Regions from separate parts of the Sessilibacter sp. MAH1 genome, predicted to be linked through region 2. Evidence: riboswitches for the same ligand, from Rfam matches in the RefSeq annotation. Region 2 holds a riboswitch; the other holds the start of a gene.

Region 1 (10,320 bases), on a different contig from region 2:
ATTTACCCAAATCTTCTTGGGTCTTGCGAAAATGTTCCAAGAAAAAGACTTGGCTCTTCTTGAAATTAACCCATTGGTTATTACCGATGAAGGTAACCTTCACTGTCTAGACGCTAAAGTTGTTATCGATGGTAACGCTGTATACCGTCACCCAGAGCTGAAAGAAATGCACGATCCTTCGCAAGAAGATGCTCGTGAAGCTCACGCTGCTCAATGGGACCTTAACTACGTTGCTCTAGAAGGTAACATCGGTTGTATGGTTAACGGTGCTGGCCTTGCAATGGGTACCATGGACATCGTAAACCTGCACGGTGGTAAGCCTGCCAACTTCCTAGACGTAGGTGGTGGTGCAACTAAAGAGCGTGTAATCGAAGCTTTCAAAATCATCTTGGCCGATGACAACGTTAAAGCAGTATTGATCAACATTTTCGGCGGTATCGTACGCTGTGATTTGATCGCTGAAGGCGTTATTGGTGCAGTTGAGGAAGTTGGCGTAAAAGTACCTGTTGTTGTGCGCTTGGAAGGTAACAATGCTGACCTAGGTGCTAAGGTACTTGCGGATAGCGGTCTGAACATCATCGCTGCAACTAGCCTGACCGATGCTGCAGAGCAAGTTGTTAAAGCGGCTCAAGGTTAAGGGGAAGCACAATGAGTATTTTAATTAATAAAGACACCAAAGTAATTTGTCAGGGTTTCACTGGCGGCCAAGGTACTTTCCACTCTGAGCAAGCGATTGCTTACGGTACAAAAATGGTAGGCGGTGTTACTCCAGGTAAAGGTGGTACTACTCACCTAGGCTTGCCTGTATTCAACACTGTTGCAGAAGCCGTTGAAGCTACTGGTGCGGAAGCATCTGTAATCTACGTTCCTGCGCCATTCTGTAAAGACTCCATTTTGGAAGCAGCAAATGCCGGTATCAAACTAATCGTTTGTATTACCGAGCACATTCCAGTTATGGATATGCTTGAAGTAAAAGTTAAGTGTGACGAATTGGGCGTACGTTTAATCGGCCCTAACTGTCCAGGCGTTATCACTCCAGGAGAGTGTAAGATCGGCATTATGCCTGGTCACATTCACTTGCCAGGTAAAGTAGGTATCGTTTCTCGTTCTGGTACTTTGACTTACGAAGCTGTTAAGCAAACTACGGATGCGGGCTTCGGTCAATCTACTTGTGTTGGTATTGGTGGTGACCCAATTCCTGGTTCTAACTTCATTGATATTCTGAAGTTGTTCCAAGAAGACCCAGCGACCGAAGCGATTGTAATGATCGGTGAAATCGGTGGTTCTGCCGAAGAAGAAGCGGCTGCTTACATTAAAGCAAATGTAACCAAGCCAGTTGTTTCTTACATTGCAGGTGTTACTGCTCCTCCAGGAAAACGCATGGGTCACGCCGGTGCAATCATTTCTGGTGGTAAAGGTACCGCTGACGAGAAATTCGCTGCATTAAATGATGCTGGCGTTGCTACTTGTCGCAGCCTTGCAGACATCGGTAAAACTTTGAAAGAAGTTACTGGTTGGTAAGATTAATCTACGGATTAATTTTTGAAAAAGGCGGCCCGTGGGTCGCCTTTTTTATGTCTAATTTTTTAAATTTTTATTTTATAAATTGGTGGCTAAAAACTGTTATTATTTTTTTGTTTTTAAAGCTACATATTTGTCTATTTAATTAATGTCTGTCATTTGTGTGTTTTGAACAATTATTACACGTTTAGATTTTCTCACCGCTCTGTCTATATTCCTCTCTGATTAGTGTTTTGTAAATAATCTGTAAAAATAGTGATAACTGTAATTTTAACGGCTATTATTAGCGCCGGATGCAGCTTTAGAATTACCTTTTCGCGTATAACAATTAAAAGTAGGTAAGGATATCTATGACAGCGCTAACTTTTTCTACCAGTAACATCATTGCATTACACCAATTAGAGCTTCAAATTCGCCGAGAAACTGGCGTTAAACACAATCTTTCTAACGAAGCGTCATTACTCGATTTAGTTCGATTAGCCAGTGCCAGCACCAACCGAGCCGTTGCCAACGCATTTAAAAATTTTGAAATCGGCCTAGATGAATCAGTAAAAAAACAACTTATTTATCGCGGGGTTATATCTAGTCGAGAGCATTCTCAAGCCCTTGCTAAATCTCAAGATACTACCAAGCCTAAAATTTATCGTGGCAACATTATTTCTGAGTCGTCAATTTCTAACGCAGAAAATACCGGTGTCGACAGCGAAACTGCAATGGCAGAGATGCAACGAAAAAAACGTGTGTATCGCGGGAGAGTTATTGATTAAATTTGCTGAATTTAAACAAGCTGAGATATTAAGCGATTTAGCCAAGTTTTATTTGAAGGCTGTTTATTTTTTCGAGCATTAATTAGCACAATTCCCAAACTGTTTAATTTTTCTTGCTGATTAGAATCTAGCGAATCTATGAATTGTTGATAGGCAGCTTTAATGGTTGGAAATGGGCTTATAAAAGCTATTTTTATCAGCTCAATAACCGATTGTTCCGAGGCGAGTTGATGACGTTTACCGGTGTATTTTTTCACTTCAATGTCTAATTTGTACAGCGCCGTAAGGTTGTGAGAGTTCAAATTCAAAATTGACATAAAAATTCCTTGTGATTACACCCAGACATCAATATATGCAATTAAGGTAATAGGTTTCTGCTAATTAGTGTAGCACTCAGATCAAATCTCCCAGAGGTTATTCCTGTAACAACCATAATTTTTCTAACCAAAAACTAATTTGAATAATAATTCTTTGATTGGTTGTTGAAACAGAGTTCGATGCCTCACCTATGGCGAGCCAATCAAGCTCACCGGCCCCTAGGCCTGCGTACTCCCAATCGATAATGGCGAGGTTATTATCAGCAATAATAATATTATTCGGGTTTAGGTCGTGATGGGTCAGTTTTAAGGTGCGCTGTTGTGTTTGCCACTGTTTTAAATGCACCGAAAATTCTTGCCATTGTTTTAAATCGTTACCAATTAACGTGTTGGAACAATTTTCTGCGTAACGATGTAAATGTTCGTAGTAGTTAAATTCAGGAAGATCAAGCGTAATTGCCTGATAGGACGAAATAGCTTCTATAAGTAGATTTTTACTTTTTAGAGGCAACTTTGATAGGTCATTAAAGATTTTCCCTTCAATAAACTCAGACACAACAAAGCCAATGTCGTAATCAACATGAATGAGCGTTGGTGCTAAACCTAGCTCTGCAACTTTTGTTTGTATATAAACTTCATGTTGGCGGTTAATGCCATAGGTATTGGAAAGCGGAGAAAATAATTTTAACGTAAATTCAATTTTTTTATCCGAGCGTGTTGATAAAAAAAAGGCACCGTTGGTTAAACCGTCGTTACTACGAGCGATGATTTTGGGCGGCATTGTAAGTTTAGCGAAGGTAGGATTGCAATTTCCCCAGTTTTCCCACGTCGCCAATACCTTATTTATTTGCATAATTATGCGTAGCTGTTGATCAATTAAGATGCAGCATTTAGAGACACATCACCGCTGAGTTGTTTCTTCCAACGCCCCCAGCCAAACACACACAAAATTACATAAAAAATAAATAAATAAGCAGTACTCGTAAGACCTCTTTCTAAATAGAGCATGACCGAAACGGAGTCGATAACAATCCAATACAACCAATTTTCCAACACTTTTTGAGTTACCAAATAGGTGGCAAATAGACTTGCCCAGGTGGTGAAAGAATCAAGATAAGGCCAAGCCGCGCTGGTATTCTTTGCTAAGAAAAAACCACTAATTCCAGTTGCGCACACAATCAATAATATTGCTATGGCGTGTTTATGCAGCGACCAAGAGTGAATAGTTATTGATTGCGACTGATCCGAGCGCTTCTTCCATTGCAGCCAACCATACACCGCCATTAAGAGATAATACGCATTCAGGGCCGAATCCATAAACAGGCTTACGTCCCAAAATAACAGTGTATAAATGGCTGTGCTAAAAAAAGCACAAACCCAAGCGAGAGAGTTTTCTAACAAAACAAACAGCAGATAGGCAATGGCTAAAATAACCGCGAGGTTTTCCCAAGTTAAAAGAATATGCATTTTGAGAAAACCTCAAGTTATGTTGCTAGTAAAAATTAAGAATTTAACACTTCGGAATTGGGTAAAAACTTAGCAACGAATACGGCTTTGCCTTGGGTCTCATAGCTCCACTTCAATAACATTTTCAGTGAGTCCATGACTCGATCATATTCGCCCATAACAATGGTTGCGGTCGGAAATGTTTGCACCTTCAAACCGTCGATTGAATTTACCTTTTCGATAAAGGCTTTTATTGGGGGAATATAATCCCCGTTAAACGGATACATCGTTAACTCTACCGATAACATCATAATGTCAGCCTCAATTAAAATGTGTAGTTTGCACTCACGCCTAACACTCTGGGTTCGCCCAGCTGAGTGTAGAGTTCTGGTTCAGCAAAAAAATCACGAGGATCATTACTAAAAGTACCGAAACCTCGAACTTCATAATCTTTATCGCCGATGTTTCGGCCCCAGAGTGCAAATTGCCACTGTTCAAGTGTGTATTCCACGCGGGCATTTACTAGGTTGTAAGGTGACGATTTAAACTCGTGATCGTTGGAGAAGAAAAACTCGTCTTTGCCTTGAACCTGTATATCAATATTTAGCGCCGAGCTTAATTGTACATTGGTGCCAATGGTATAGGTGTACTTGGGTGCTTGCGGCAGATCATGACCATCGAGATCTACGCCAATATTAAACATTGGATCGGCATCAACGTGAGAGAAGCTTACGTAGTCTTTAAACTCGGAATCCAATAAACCTAGGCTAGAGTAAATGGTTACTGCATCGGTTAGAGCAAAATCTACCTGCGCCTCTAATCCAAGACTGGTTCCTGCTGCGGCATTGTCAATGAAGTCGTTAAATTGGCAGGGGAAACCTTCGGGTGGACAGACCACATTCGAAGAGGTGATTTGTACATCTTCACGATCTTGATAAAAGACCGACACGAGCGTTTGCAATCGACCGTCAAGCCACACACCTTTACTGCCAACTTCGTAATTAATTAATTCCTCAGAGTCGTATTCGCGAAATTCTGGCTCTAAGGTATTGTTAGGATTAAAACCACCAAATTTAAATCCTCGCGAAACCAATGCATATAAGAAATGATTGTCGCTCACTTGGTATTCAAGGGCGATTTTGGCGGTCCACTCGGTTTCATCGGCGTCTAATCGAACCGAATCGTTGTCGGCGTAATCGGCGTCTCTTTGCTCGATTCGAGCACCGGTAGTAAGCGTAAGATTATCGCTTAAACTGAAGCTTACCTGGCCGTAGATTGCAGTATTTTGGGTTTGATAATCGGTTAAAAAATCGTTATCTAAAAACGTGTAAACACGGCGTAAATCCACCTGCTGATCACGGTAATACAAACCCGCTAACCAAGTAATGTCGCCTTCGTCCGATAACCAACGCAGATCAACGGCGGTGTTTTTGTTGTCGCGAATAAAATTATCGAACGATGAGTATTCCAGCGGGAAGCCAACAAAATCTTCGTCGCAGGCAAGACCGTCGCAAAAACCCACAAACGTCCAGTCTTCATCAAAACCGTATTCTGTGTCGGAGTCAGCCTGACTTAAAGAAGCAATAAATTGATGACCGTTATCCAATGACCAGGTCGAGGTTAGAGCGGCAGCAAAGGTTTCTTGACGATCATGTCCGGGTTGATCGGTTTGGGTTTGACGTCCGTTGTCGAGAGAGAACGAGTCGTAACCATTATCGACGTCGGCATAAAATAAGATTAGATCGAGGGCTAACTGCTCAGTGGCTTGCCATGAAAAGGTGGTTCTTGCCACGGTTTCATCGATATTTTGAGTATCGTCACGATTTAAAAACGTATTCTCAATGTAGCCGTCGCTTTCATTTTTTTGCAGAGCGATTCGTGCGCCCAAATTATCGTTGAGCGGAACATTCAAAATTCCTTCAACCGAGCGCGTATCGTATTCCGCAAAAGAGGTTTTAATCGAGCCGCCAAGCTCTGGGGATACATCGTTGGTTTTAACATTGATAAGACCGGCCAAAGCGTTGGCGCCGTAAACGGTTCCTTGCGGACCGCGCAAAATTTCTACCTGTTCAACATCCAGTGCCGTTACTGCCGTGCTGATACCGGTAAAGTCGATGCCATCTACCAATACACCAACCGAGAAGTTAACCGGCTCAACAAACTCGGAGCGCTCACCAATGCCGCGAATTTGAATAAAACGCCCGCGCGAAGCGCCACTGGCTAGGTTCACATTGGGAGCGTTTAACAAGACTTGCTCAAGGTGTGAAGCGTTTTGACGCTCGATATCCGCTTGGGTGTAAATGCTAACGCTGGAAGCCTGCTTTAGAAGATTGGTTTCGCGCAGTTCGGCGGTCACTACAATTTCTTCAATACTGTTATTGTTGGTGTTTTCAGCGGCTATTAATGCAGAGCTGAACAACAAGCAAGACGAGGCAACAGCGCTGGCAATGCTAGGTTTAGGTAAATGAGCTTTGTGGATTTGCGGTTTGTGCGGTAACTTCATGAGAGCCTCCAATTAACGATTAACACGCTGATACAGCGTTGTTACGGAGACCCGGAATGCAAATGCGAAACAGGCGGAAATTCGTGATGTGTTCCTATCCCTACGCCGGCATTAACCGGATCAGGTCATAAGGGTTCGCGCAATTGCATCTCAGGCATAAGCCACCCCTTAGGATCGCGGCTATTGTAACGGCAAACGTAAAAATTGAAAGCCGAGCCGGCACAAAAATACATTCTTGTGGAACTGGTGACATTCACAGATGGCAACTGTCTTAGATCGTTGCTGTTATCAACCGACTAATGTTAACGTGATTGAACGATCCTTATGTCATTGAGCTGCGAGGTCTAGGGGATATCAAAAAGACTGGATTTTCACGCTCAAAAAATTTTAATACCAGCTTGTGAGAGGGCTCAATTATGTTTTCAGGCGCGACCTTATCGTTGAATTCATTATCCGATGGCTTTGTAGAATTACGTTTTGATCGCCAAGATCTGCCTATCAACAAATTTGATAAGGCGACCTTGGCAGAATTGCAACACGTCTTAGAAATGCTCACAACCGATGACAGTGTCCGCGGTGTTGTAGTGACCAGTGCTAAAGATTCATTTGTGGTTGGTGCTGATATTACAGAATTCGGAGAAATGTTTTCCCAAGACATACCCGATTTAATCGCGAATATCGAGCACATTACCTTTGATATTTTCAATAAATTAGAAGACCTACCTGTACCAACCGTAGTTGCCATCAACGGTTATTGTTTGGGTGGTGGTCTTGAGATTGCCCTCGCGGGTGATTTTCGAATTGCCACCCCACGTTCGACCATTGGCTTGCCAGAAACCAATCTTGGTATTATTCAGGGTTTTGGCGGCACCATTAGAATGTCTCGACTTGTCGGTGTTCGCACCGCCATAGAGTGGATTACCAAAGCAACCAATTATCCAGCTACCGAGGCCCTGAGTGCTGGAGTTATCGATGCGATTGTAGAGCCAGAGCAATTGCTGGATGAAGCCTTAGTCATTTTAGAGAAAGCGATTGCCGGTGAGATGGATTGGCAGGGCGCTGTTGCTAAGAAAAAATCACCTCTGATTGCTCCCGAAAATGATCCAGCCTTATTTGCCGAATTAAAAGATTCGGTGAGCAAATCGTTTAGTCATCATTATCCCGCGCTCTTAACCGCAGTTAAATGTATCGAGGAAGGCGCAAATCTTGATCGTGATGGCGCATTAAAAATAGAGGCGAAATACTTCGCCCAAATGGGCAAAACCGAAGTTGCCAAGCAATTAATTAACGTATTTTTAGCCGAGCAGGCCGTGGCTAAAATTGCTAAAAAATACGCAAAATCTTCAGAGCCTGTAAGTCACTCGGCGGTTTTAGGCGCTGGTATTATGGGTGGCGGTATCGCTTATCAATCGGCTTATAAAGGCACGCCGATTATTATGAAAGATATCAATCAAGCCGGTATTGATCTGGGTGTTAATGAAGCCACACAACTGCTTGCACGTCTAGAAAATCAAGGCCGAATTAACGCCGATAAAAAAGCAAAAGTACTTGCCAATATTTCGCCCACTTTAACCTACGACGGATTTGATAAAATCGACCTAGTGATAGAAGCGGTTGTTGAAAATCCCAAAGTAAAATTAGCGGTATTGGCCGAAGTAGAAAATGAAATCTCCGATAGCACCGTTTTAGCCACCAACACATCTACGATTTCAATCGATTATTTGTCTGAAAATCTTGCTCGACCCGAAAACTTTTTAGGTATGCACTTCTTTAATCCGGTTCCTAAAATGCCGTTGGTTGAAGTTATTAAGGGTACCAAAACCTCAGACGCCGCTATTGCTAAAACCGTTAATTACGCTTTAGCGATGGGTAAAAAACCGATCGTTGTTAAAGATTGTCCCGGATTTTTGGTAAACCGCGTGCTATTCCCGTATTTGGGCGCCTTTATGCAAATGGTTAACGAAGGCATAGACTTCACAACCATAGACAAAGTTATGGAAGACTTCGGTTGGCCAATGGGACCTGCGTATTTATGCGATGTTATTGGTATGGATACGACGGTTCACGCCGCAGACGTACTTGCCGAGGGTTTTCCTGATCGCATGAAATACGAATTCATCACTGCCGCTGAGCACTTATTAGCGAAAGATCGTTTAGGGCAAAAAAATGGTGTCGGTTTTTATAGCTACCCCAAAGACGAACGTGGCAGAGCGAAAAAGACCGAAGATAGCAACGCTGTTTCTGTATTGGATGAGGTTGTCACTGGCAACTGTAGCTATGATGAAAACACCATTTGCGAGCGATTAATGGTTGCATTCTGTTTAGAAGCAATACGCTGCTTGGAAGAAAATGTCGTCGATAGTGCTGTTGAGTTAGACATGGCGATGCTATATGGATTAGGCTTCCCGCGATTCAGAGGCGGTCCAATTCGTTATGTAGAAACACTAGGCATTGCCGAGTTTGTATCAATTGCAGACAAGTATGCGGGTTACGGAAATCTTTATAAGGTCACCGATAAATTACGCGCTATGGCAGAATCTGGACAAACCTTTTACGGCGAATAAACCCTAGGAACCTATTAGGAACCTCCGATTAGCTCATTCATGATTTAATTGGAGGTTTCCTTAATAAATCATGGTTATTTTTTTCGGCCATGATTTTTATTGGTCATTTATGTGTTTGACGGGCATTTATGTGTTTGACGGGCATTTATGTGTTTGACAGGAAGGTTTCGTTGAATAAACAGTTTTAATTCAGAAGGCCATAATTACAAAGCCGCTAATTACAAAGGCCACTGTTCAAAATAGGTTAACCAAAAGAGTATCGTCTGCTGTATATCCCTGCTTTACATTAATCAGAGATTCCTAGAATATTTTTCTAAGATCTCCCCCTAAATAAACACCTAATTTATCTCTTTATTAAAAATGTCTACCACCATCATTTACCGCGAAGCAACGCTCGAAGATTTACCCATTCTCTTAGTATTTGAACAAGGCATTATTTCTTCTGAGAGACCTTATAATCCGTGTATAAAACCCGACCCAGTATCCTATTACAGTATTTCTGATTTAATTGAGAGTGATTATTCAAGCGTAGTTGTCGCGCAAAAAGAGCAACGGATTCTTGCCAGCGGTTACGCAAAAATTTTGCCCTCAAAACCGTATTTAACCCACAAAGAACATGTGCTATTAGGATTTATGTATGTTGATCCTGAGTTTCGTGGCATGGGGTTGAACGCCGGTATTATTGAGCAATTGGTTGCTTGGTCAAAATCGAAGGATATTAACGATATTTATCTGGAGGTATACTCAGAAAATACGGCGGCGATTTCGGCCTACCAAAAAGCAGGTTTTAAGCCGCACATTACACAAATGAAACTGAATTAAGAGCAATTGGAAATACCGGTTCATTCACTGAGAGGTTAATCCAAATTTCCAATGCCGAGTTAATTCTCCAATGGCACCTTAACTATGAAAATACAATACAGTTTTCCAGAACTTGTTTTACCGCCAGAGTCTGAGTTGGTGTCGCTCGAAGAGGTTAGAAAACTCTGTGAACTGGTGTTGGGCGGTCAATTAAAAGCTAACCATGTGAGCGAGCTACAGCTTGAATACATCAGCATAGCGCGCGCAACCGTAGCCATGAAAATGCCTTTTCAAGAACGGCTAGTGGGAAATCCTTCGAACGGTGTTATGCACGGTGGTGCCATAACGACCTTGCTCGATACCTGTTGTGGCTCGGCAGCATTGAGTGTTTTAAGTGAATT
Region 2 (10,320 bases):
CCTTTGTTTAGTTGCCACATCGGCAACATTAGTGACATCTGGGGTTATAACATCAAAATCCACACAAAAATTGGTATCTGATCAAGTTGAAGAACAAGTCAACTCGATAACCTTGCAAAATCTTCAGAACTTATCTGGACGTTATGCAAAAGAAGTGGGCTCCAGTTTTGATCTTGCTTTCGACGCCGCCAGATCAATGGCGATATCATTTTCGTCGGCGTTATCAAGTGAGGGCGAAGTTGGATCCATTAATTTATCGCGAGATTATGTCAATGATGTCTTGCTTAATAATTTGATCTTTAACGACGGTTTTAACGGCACCTATTCTTGTTGGGAACCGAATGCTCTCGACGGTAATGACAATCAATTTAAATTAGGTTCTTTGTTTCAAACAACCTCAGAAGGCAACAATCCCGAGTCGGGCCGTTTCACGCCTTATTGGACACGCTCCAAAGATGGAAATATTGGCGTGCAACCATTGGTTGAATACGACAGCGAAGAAAACCACCCCAACGGCGTACCCAAAGGTGGCTGGTATCAGGGACCTAAAGCCAACCGTTTAGAAAGTATTCTTGGTCCCCTACCTTATGTGGTGCAAGGCGAACAAGTTTGGCTGGCAACCATGTCGGTACCAATTGTGATTGACGATCGGTTTTTAGGTGTCGTAGGTGCCGATTACAATCTTGACTTTGTGCAGCGAATCGCCGAAGAGGTTGATGCCAAATTATTTTCTGGAGCCGGACAAGTCGCTATTATCAGTGAAAAAGGATTATTGATCGCCGATAGTGAACATCCAGAATTAATCGGTAGCTCATCGCAAGAATTATTTAAAAGTAATTATCAAAAAGTTCTTGAAACCATTAAATCGGGCAAAGAGTGGATCGAATCTAACAAAGGCACCGGCCATATCACGGCTTTATCTCCCATTACCATGGGGAGATCACAAACCTCTTGGTCGATCATGCTGAAAATTAACGAAAACATTGTATTAGCCAATGCTGAAAAACTTCAACAAAGTATTGTTGAAGAAAATAATTCGGCGACTTTCAAGCAAATTGCTGTCAGCATTATTATTTCTATTATTGCGCTAATTGCTCTTTGGATTGCCGCAAGATCCATTGCCAAACCCATTAAGCGAGCCGTAGATTTGGCAAAAACCATCGGCTCTGGCGATTTATCGAAACGTCTAAACTACGACGCGGTAGATGAAATTGGTCAGCTCTCAAATGCCTTAGATAGCATGGCTGACAGTCTGCAAAAACAAGTAGAAGTTGCCGAGCGCATTTCAAAAGGTGACCTTACCCAAGATGTTCAACTGGTTTCTAACCGCGATCAATTGGGCTTAGCCTTGCAACGCATGGTTGCTAATCTCAATGAACTGGTCACCCAAGTTCAGCAAAATGCTGCCTATATCCAACAAGATGCCGGTCAGGTTGCAACACTTGCTAGCGATATGTCAGAGGGCGTAGCCAGCTCTGCGGCTTCAACATCGGAAATTAGCTCAACCATTACCGATATGGCAAGACAGATCTCCGAAACTTCGAAAAATGCCGAGCGCACCAAACAACTCTCTTTAGCGTCCGAGAAAACCGCTAAGGATGGTAACGAATTAATGTCTGGCTTAAAAAGTGCCATGGCAGAAGTTGAAGCTTCAGGCAAAGAAATTACCAATATCATTCGAGCCATTGAAGACATTGCCGAGCAAACCAATTTACTCGCACTAAACGCTGCCATTGAGGCCGCCCGTGCCGGTGAGGCGGGTCGAGGTTTCTCGGTAGTGGCTGACGAAGTACGAAGTTTGGCCGCCCGCAGTTCTGAAGCCGCCAAGAGAACCGCTGAATTAATTCAGCAGTCGAGCAACCGTACGGTGCGCAGCATTGATTTAACCGATCAAACCTCGGCAGCGTTAGAAGAAATTGTAACCAGTGTGGTTGAGGTGTCGTCGCTGGTTGCCGATATTGCAAATGCATCCAGTGAACAAGCTCGCGCTATCGACCAAGTCAATGACGGTGTTACGCAAATCGATTCAACCACACAAAGTAACCGCGAAGGCGCCGAACAATGTGCTCGATCAGCGGATAAATTAATGTCACTCTCGGAAGACCTAAACAGTTTGGTTGGTCGATTCTCAGTAAAATAAGATCTATCGGCTGTAGATGGCACACTTAATCTACAGCCGATTTTTATTCATAATACAATTAAGGAAACTCTGCTAATACTACACCACGGTTTCACGCTTTTCTTACAATATCTTCTCGTCTTAAAATGGCTTTAAAGGCCTGCCATAAATTGTAATTTTTATTCAATCCGCATCAAAATTTTAATCGTTATTCCCACAAACAAGTTGCTAGTGTTCATATCAAGATAGGCGTCTTATACTGGCTATTCGTTCTATTTGTTAGCAAACTATTATGTTTAACCTACAGATTTCATTAAAAACGAAGATATTGCTATTAACAATTCTACCGTTAATAGCTCTGTCGGGAACCATTAGTTGGATGTACCAACAACAAGCCAAAAGCCTCTCACAACAGCAGGCGGCAATTTTTGAAGAAACATTATTGGAAGAAAAAAGAGCAGCGCTAAAAGATTATGTTGCCCTGGCCATGAATTCTATTACACCCATTCTCGAAGCATTTAAATCAGGTTTGGAGCCATCGCTGGCGCAATATCAGGTAAAACAAATCATTCGCGGCTTAAGCTACGGAACCGACGGATACTTTTTTATTTACGACGAAAACGGTACCAATCTAGTTCACCCCACGCAACCGGAACTTGAAAACCGAAATTTAATAGGATTTCAAGACGAAAGTGGTCAGTATGTTATTCGCGAATTATTACGAGTCGCACAAAAAGGCGGTGGATTTCACAAATATATTTGGCAAAAACCCACCTTAAATTCTGAACGCCATAAATTAAGTTATGTGGTTATGATTCCCGAATGGAACTGGATGATTGGAACGGGTTTATACGTTGATAACATCACCGAAGAAATTACCACCATGGAGGCCAAGGTCTCAGGCAACGTTCGCAGCAGTTTTTTAGCGGCCACGCTATTATTAATAATCACCCTTGCTCTGGTGATTATTATCGTTATTGGTGTGAATATGCACACCGCACAACTGGCCGATCAACGCTTACAAGAATTAACCAGTCGTTTCGTTACTTTTCAAGTAATACAACGCCGAGGTTTTGCGCGAGATCTGCACGATGGCATTAACCAACTTTTAGTATCGACAAAACTTTGGCTCAATATGGTGGAAAAAAAATGGGGCCAAGAAAACGCTCTTGATCTATTAAAAAAAGCCGAAGATCAATTAAATATTGCCATCCAAGAGGTTCGAAGAATATCGCACAGTCTACGCCCCATGTTGCTCGATGATCTCGGGCTAGAAACCGCGCTGCACGAATTATTGGATGAGTTTGAAGAACAAACCGAAATACCCGTTAATCGTCGCATTCACCTACCCAAAGGCGCCTTACCAGACGCTTTAGAAATTACCATTTATCGCGTCGTGCAAGAAGCCATTACCAATGTGCGAAAACACGCTCAAGCAACTCAACTTACACTCAGCATTACCACCTCAACGCAATCCATCAGCTTAAAATTGGGTGATAATGGCAACGGCTTTTCTCCCGAAGAAGATTCAAAAGGTATTGGTTTAATGAACATGCGTGAACGGGTTGAATTGTTAGGCGGTAAATTCAGCGTTTCTAGTCGAAAAGAAGGTGGTACACTGGTTAAAGCCTTGTTTGAATTGAACCCAAAAGGTTTGAATAAAACCAACGATTTAGCACAATTATAAGTATTAACAATAGGAATCTCTGATTAACTTAACCTTAATTTAATCAGTAGATTCAATAAATATTTTACGTTAAAAGAATAAATTGCATGAGTATCGACTCTACAGTAACCATCAATCACTCTAAACCAGAAATAAAATTAATTATTGCCGACGACCATCCAATGGTTCGCGATGGTTTAAAATTCAGTTTAGAAAGCGAGTCTTTTATAAAAGTTCTTGCCGACGTCTCGAATGGTCAAGAAGCTTTAAAGTCGGTTTTAGAGCTAAACCCCGATGTGGTATTACTGGATATTTCTATGCCGGTAATGACCGGCCTAGAAGCCTGCGTAAAAATTCGTGAACAAGCTCCAGCAGTGGGAATATTAATGGTTACCATGCACGACAACCGTGAATATATCACTCGGGTTATACAAGCAGGTGCCTCGGGTTATGTTTTAAAAGACGCGCCACCCGAAGAACTTATTCTTGCCGTGCAAACCGTGCATCAAGGTGGAACCTATTTTAGTTCGAGTGTTGCCAAAACTTTATTCAGTGAATTTGGTAATACCCAAACCACATCCAATACCGTAACCGGTTTAACGGCACGTGAAACCGATGTATTAATCGCGTTAACAGAAGGCTTGGGTAACAAAGACATTGCCAAAAAAATGAATATATCCGTTCGTACCGTAGAAGCGCACAGACTTAAAATTAAGCAAAAATTAGGCATTAGCAGCTCCGCCGGATTAATTCGCTATGCTATAGATCATGGTATTGGTGTGTATAAATAAAAAATAAGAATCTCTGATCAATTTAACAATAGGAAACTCGGATTAACCTAGAGTTTCTCGCGACACAAGGATGTGTCGCCAATTTCAAGAACTGTAAGTGATTGAAATTGTGAAAAAATTGGACATCACATTTTCAATTTCTGCCCTCTGATTAAATCAAGGATGAGTTAATCAGAGGTTCCTGTAAGCCATAAAATCACAGATAACATTCTTAAAAAATTCAACATTTAAAAAAATAAATAAGCCATTCATTTGGCTGTAAATTTTTCATACATTCTCCAAATCACTTAATCGATTACTAAAAATCACCGTTAAAAATGTTATTGACATACAATAACTCTCGTCTAATAATCGCCGTCACATCATTATTGCGTCTTGTCGGGGTGCCTTTTTTTAAGGCTGAGATGGTTGATCCAAACCCGTGAACCTGAACAGGTTAGAACCTGCGTAGGAAACAAGATCTTCGTATCTTCTGTCACACCATGACGAGTCGCATGCTGGGTAATTTTTATCAAATGAAAATACTAGGCTTAAAAGCATGCAAAATTCTAAACGCAATGACCAAAATCTGTGTGATAACGCACAGTTAACGATTTCAGCGCAACCATTTCCAAATTCCACAAAAATTTACGTAGAGGGCAACCGCAAAGATATTCGCGTTGCTATGCGTGAAGTGTCGCTAGCGCCAACGCATTTTCGCGATGGCTCACTGGAAGAGAATTCTCCCGTCAAAATTTACGATACCTCTGGTCCTTATTCCGATCCAAACAGTAATATTGACGTAAAAAAAGGCTTAAATTCGGTTCGTGGCCAATGGATTTTGAATAGAAGCGATAGCGAAGAACTTGCAGATTTCACCTCAAAATACACCTTAACGCGCAAAAATAATATTGCCTTAGAATCGCTGCGTTTTAATTTACAAAAGAAACCGCGCCGTGCAAAACCCGGTAAAAATATTACTCAATTACATTACGCTCGCCAAGGCATTATTACGCCCGAAATGGAATACATTGCCATTCGAGAAAACCTAGCACTTTCACAACAATGCCTTAAAGACGCGCAAAAAAATCAACACCCGGGGCAAAACTTTGGAGCCAATACTCCACAGTACATAACTCCAGAATTTGTGCGCAGTGAAGTGGCTGCGGGCCGTGCGGTTATTCCGGCCAATATTAATCATCCCGAATTGGAACCTATGATAATAGGTCGTAATTTCCTCGTAAAAATAAATGCGAATATTGGCAACAGTGCTGTTACCTCGTCTATTGAAGAAGAAGTTGAAAAATTAGTATGGTCTACCCGCTGGGGTGCCGACACGGTAATGGATTTATCCACCGGCGATAATATTCACGAAACCCGCGAATGGATTGTTCGTAATTCGCCGGTTCCCATTGGCAGTGTTCCCATTTATCAAGCACTCGAAAAAGTTAACGGTATTGCCGAAAATCTTACCTGGGAAATTTTTAGAGACACATTAATTGAACAAGCCGAGCAAGGCGTAGATTATTTTACAATACACGCCGGCGTATTATTACGATATGTACCCATGACAGCGAACAGAATTACCGGCATTGTCTCGCGCGGTGGTTCAATTATGGCGAAATGGTGTTTGGCACACCACCAAGAAAACTTTTTGTATACGCACTTTGAAGAAATTTGCGAAATTATGAAAGCCTACGACGTGACATTTTCGCTGGGTGATGGCTTACGACCCGGCTGCATTGCCGACGCCAACGACGAAGCGCAATTTTCAGAACTTAAAACGCTCGGTGAATTAACACAAATTGCTTGGCAGCACGATGTGCAAGTTATTATCGAAGGCCCCGGCCATGTACCCATGCACATGATTAAAGCCAACATGGACGAACAATTAAACCATTGCCACGAAGCTCCTTTTTACACTTTAGGACCTTTGGTTACCGATATTTCACCGGGTTACGATCATTTTTCTTCGGGCATTGGTGCGGCGATGATTGGTTGGTATGGCTGCGCCATGCTTTGCTATGTTACCCCTAAAGAACATTTAGGGTTACCCAATAAAAACGACGTTAAAGAAGGTATTATTACCTATAAAATTGCCGCCCACGCCGCCGATTTAGCCAAAGGTCACCCAGCGTCACAAATTAGAGATAACGCGTTATCAAAAGCACGTTTTGAATTTCGCTGGGAAGACCAATTTAATTTAAGCCTAGATCCAGATCGAGCACGCGAATTTCACGACGAAACGCTCCCCAAAGATGCCGCAAAAGTCGCGCATTTCTGCTCTATGTGCGGCCCTAAATTCTGTTCAATGAAAATTACTCAAGAAGTGCGCGAGTACGCTAAAAACCAGAATAATACCGTTATCGACGAGGGTTTCGCGAATATGGCTGAAACCTTTCGTTCTCAAGGCAGCGAACTCTACAAAGAAGTTTAATTATGTTTGACGCGCTCAATCATCAAGCAAAATCCATTGGTATTGTTGGTGCAGGTATTCTAGGAAGACTCATTGCTTGGCAATTACAATCTCTAGGTTTAAAGGTGACCTTGTTCGATAAAGATCCTATCTTTGGCGGAACTGCGGCATCTTACACCGCTGCGGGAATGCTCGCGCCCTACTGCGAATTAGAACATTCCGAGCCCTTAATTTACGACTTGGGTCAACGCAGCCTCGAACTGTGGCCAAGCATTGTGGAATCATTACAGGCTGAGAATTTTTTTCATCAAGCCGGTACGCTGGTTATAGCACATGCTCAAGATCAGAGTGACTTAAATCATTTTAATCAATTATTAAATCAGCGACTGGGTTCTTGCGATGATTTGGCGTTTTTAAATCAACACCAACTGCAACAAATAGAGCCAGAGTTACAACACAACTTTAAGCAAGCAACCTATTTAAAAAACGAATCGTGGATCTACACTCGCGAATTTCTCGACATAATTGCCGATCAATTACTTGCCAATGGTGTTGTTTGGCATGGCCTTTGTGAAGTTATGCATGTTGATAAACGAAAAGTCATTACCCAAAAACAAACCTTTAATTTTGACTGCGTTGTGGATTGTCGTGGCATGGGTGCCAAACTCGATGTCCCGCAATTACGCGGTGTTCGCGGGGAATTACTGTTTATTGAAGCACCCGATGTTAATTTTAAGCACATGGTGCGTTTAATGCACCCGCGCTATCGATTGTATTTGGTGCCCCGTGATAGTCATCGATATATATTGGGTGCAACGCAAATAGAAAACGAAGATTACAGCCCAATTAGCGTGCGCTCGGCTCTAGAATTATTATCGGCACTCTATTCAGTTCACCCCGGATTTTCAGAAGCGCGAATACTCGAAACCCGAACAAATTGTAGACCAGCCGTATTAGACAATCTGCCTTTTATTCAAAAAGCCGACGGAATTATTCGAGTTAACGGTTTATATCGCCATGGATTTTTAATGGCACCAGCGTTGGCCGAGCACGTAATCGCAGACATAACGCAACAAGCGCCACCCCAAATTATCGGCAGTTTATACCGATTAAACGACCAACCTTTATCACATTCACGCTATCGAGAATCCGTGTGACCAGAATCATTTTAAACGGCGAACCCAAAGAATTTGCAGACGTTAACAATTTAGATGAGCTTTTAAATGCGATAACCGATCTTCCGCAAAACTTTGCCACAGCAGTAAACATGACTTTTGTACCAAAATGTAATTACAGCAGCACGGTGTTACATGATGGCGATGAAATCGAATTATTGGTGCCCATGCAAGGAGGATAACCTATGTGGAGTCTTGCAGATAAACAATTAAATAGCCGATTAATGATTGGCTCGGCGTTATATCCGTCACCACAAATAATGAAAGACGCTGTAGTCACTTCGGGCGCAGAAGTAATTACTGTTTCGATTCGCAGACAACTCTTCTCTAATGTAAACAACGTTTCTTCCAGCTTAAACAATACGTCATCGAACTTGAATAACAATTATTGGCAAGCAATACAATCTTTAAATCTAAATATTTTACCCAATACCGCGGGCTGTCATACGGCGCGAGAAGCAATCACTACCGCGCAAATGGCTCGTGAAATTTTTGGCACACATTGGATTAAACTCGAAGTTATTGGCGACGAATATACCTTGCAGCCAAATCCGTTCGCGTTAGTGGAAGCTGCACAAGAACTAACACAACAAGGTTTTGAGGTTTTCCCCTACTGCACGGATGATCTTGTAGTTTGCGAAGCCTTAGTTAAAGCGGGATGCAAAATTTTAATGCCTTGGGCGGCACCCATTGGCACCGGTAAGGGTTTAATTAATCTCTACGCGCTAAAAAATCTTCGCGCGCGTTTACCTAACGTCACCTTAATTATCGATGCGGGTATTGGCGCACCCTCACACGCCACACAAGCGATGGAACTCGGCTATGATGGCGTTTTATTAAATACCGCCATAGCACAGGCGGCTGATCCCGTACTCATGGCAAAGGGATTTAACGCCGCCGTTTTAGCCGGAAGATGCGCGTTTGAAGCAGGAATAATTCCTGAAAAAAATATTGCCAAACCCAGCACACCCGTTTTGGGAACGCCTTTTTGGCATCAATAATTTATTGTCATTATTATGTTAACACCCACACATTCGTTTAAAACTTTAACTCAAAAACCGGTTGTACTGAGTATCTCCGGTAGCGATAGCGCCGCCATGGCCGGTGTACAAATGGATAACCGCAGTTGCCAAGCCTTGTCCGTTCATTGCGTTAACGCCATTACCGCGGTAACCGCACAAAATAATCACGAAGTTATTGCTATAAATGCCGTATCGGTTATTGAGCTAGAACAACAAATTCAAGCCGTATTACCGCTAAATCCACAAGCCATTAAAATCGGCATGCTTGCCAGTACCGAGCAAATTGATTGGTTGAGTGATTTTTTAGCTCAGGAAGAAATTCCGGTAATTTACGATCCAGTCTTGGCAACCAGCAGTTTTTATTCCGTTGCTAATAACAGCATTATTTCGTTAATTAAATCCAAAATAATTCCCCATGTAACGATAATTACACCGAACCTAGCAGAGGCACAAGCGCTCACCGGAATTTCTATACACGACGATTCAACGACAGAACTCGCCGCAATAGCTTTGCAAAAAATGGGTTGCCAATGGGTTATTATCACCGGTGGTCATCGCAGTTCTAATTGGGCGTCGGATTTTTGTGCGGGGCCAGATACACAATTTTGGTTACATAATGTAAAACTGGATAATAAGAATCTTCGCGGTAGTGGTTGTTTTTTCGCAAGCACTCTAGCAGCAACCATTGCCCGAGGTTACGATGTTCGCGATGCATTGGTTATCACTAAAATGTGTGTGCAAAATGCAATAGAAAACGCACTAAAAGTTAATGGTAATATGGGGTGTTTAGAACCCAATGGTTTTCCCACCAAAAATTGGCCAGAGTATTCTGAAAGAACTTCTAAAAAAACTTCTAATGGCTTCGCAATAGAACAAGGTTTTCCTTCTTTCACAGATCACAACGGTGAACAATCGCTGGGTTTATATCCCATTGTTGATCGCGCTGTTTGGTTAGAAAGATTATTACCTTTGGGTGTTTCAACGATTCAGCTGCGCATTAAAGATTTATTTGGTCACGCATTGGTTGAAGAAATTACCCAAGCCATAACCATAGCCAAACGGTTTAATTGTCGGCTGTTTATAAACGATTACTGGCAACTTGCCATTGAACTCGGCGCCTATGGTGTGCATCTTGGCCAAGAAGACCTTGCC

Evidence for each region. Region 2 has a riboswitch for thiamine pyrophosphate ahead of thiC (phosphomethylpyrimidine synthase ThiC). Riboswitches for the same ligand answer to the same signal wherever they lie in the genome.
Region 1: another riboswitch for thiamine pyrophosphate. It lies ahead of ACYQ28_RS05655 (TonB-dependent receptor); the one in region 2 lies ahead of thiC (phosphomethylpyrimidine synthase ThiC).

The regions. Positions count from the first base shown of each region.
Region 1 covers NZ_BAAGIC010000004.1:144,411-154,730, reverse strand. The annotation lists gene sucC (ADP-forming succinate--CoA ligase subunit beta) at 1-637, shown strand, start outside; gene sucD (succinate--CoA ligase subunit alpha) at 649-1,521, shown strand; gene ACYQ28_RS05680 (hypothetical protein) at 1,872-2,288, shown strand; gene ACYQ28_RS05675 (hypothetical protein) at 2,300-2,605, opposite strand; gene ACYQ28_RS05670 (phosphotransferase) at 2,703-3,458, opposite strand; gene pnuC (nicotinamide riboside transporter PnuC) at 3,482-4,072, opposite strand; gene ACYQ28_RS05660 (YkoF family thiamine/hydroxymethylpyrimidine-binding protein) at 4,108-4,362, opposite strand; gene ACYQ28_RS05655 (TonB-dependent receptor) at 4,377-6,554, opposite strand; TPP riboswitch at 6,635-6,733, opposite strand; gene fadB (fatty acid oxidation complex subunit alpha FadB) at 6,971-9,118, shown strand; gene ACYQ28_RS05645 (N-acetyltransferase family protein) at 9,479-9,940, shown strand; gene ACYQ28_RS05640 (PaaI family thioesterase) at 10,025-10,320, shown strand, end outside.
Region 2 covers NZ_BAAGIC010000025.1:12,675-22,994, reverse strand. The annotation lists gene ACYQ28_RS18230 (methyl-accepting chemotaxis protein) at 1-2,140, shown strand, start outside; gene ACYQ28_RS18225 (cache domain-containing protein) at 2,499-3,806, shown strand; gene ACYQ28_RS18220 (response regulator) at 3,893-4,576, shown strand; TPP riboswitch at 4,946-5,047, shown strand; gene thiC (phosphomethylpyrimidine synthase ThiC) at 5,115-6,992, shown strand; gene thiO (glycine oxidase ThiO) at 6,995-8,128, shown strand; gene thiS (sulfur carrier protein ThiS) at 8,125-8,328, shown strand; gene ACYQ28_RS18200 (thiazole synthase) at 8,332-9,147, shown strand; gene thiE (thiamine phosphate synthase) at 9,163-10,320, shown strand, end outside.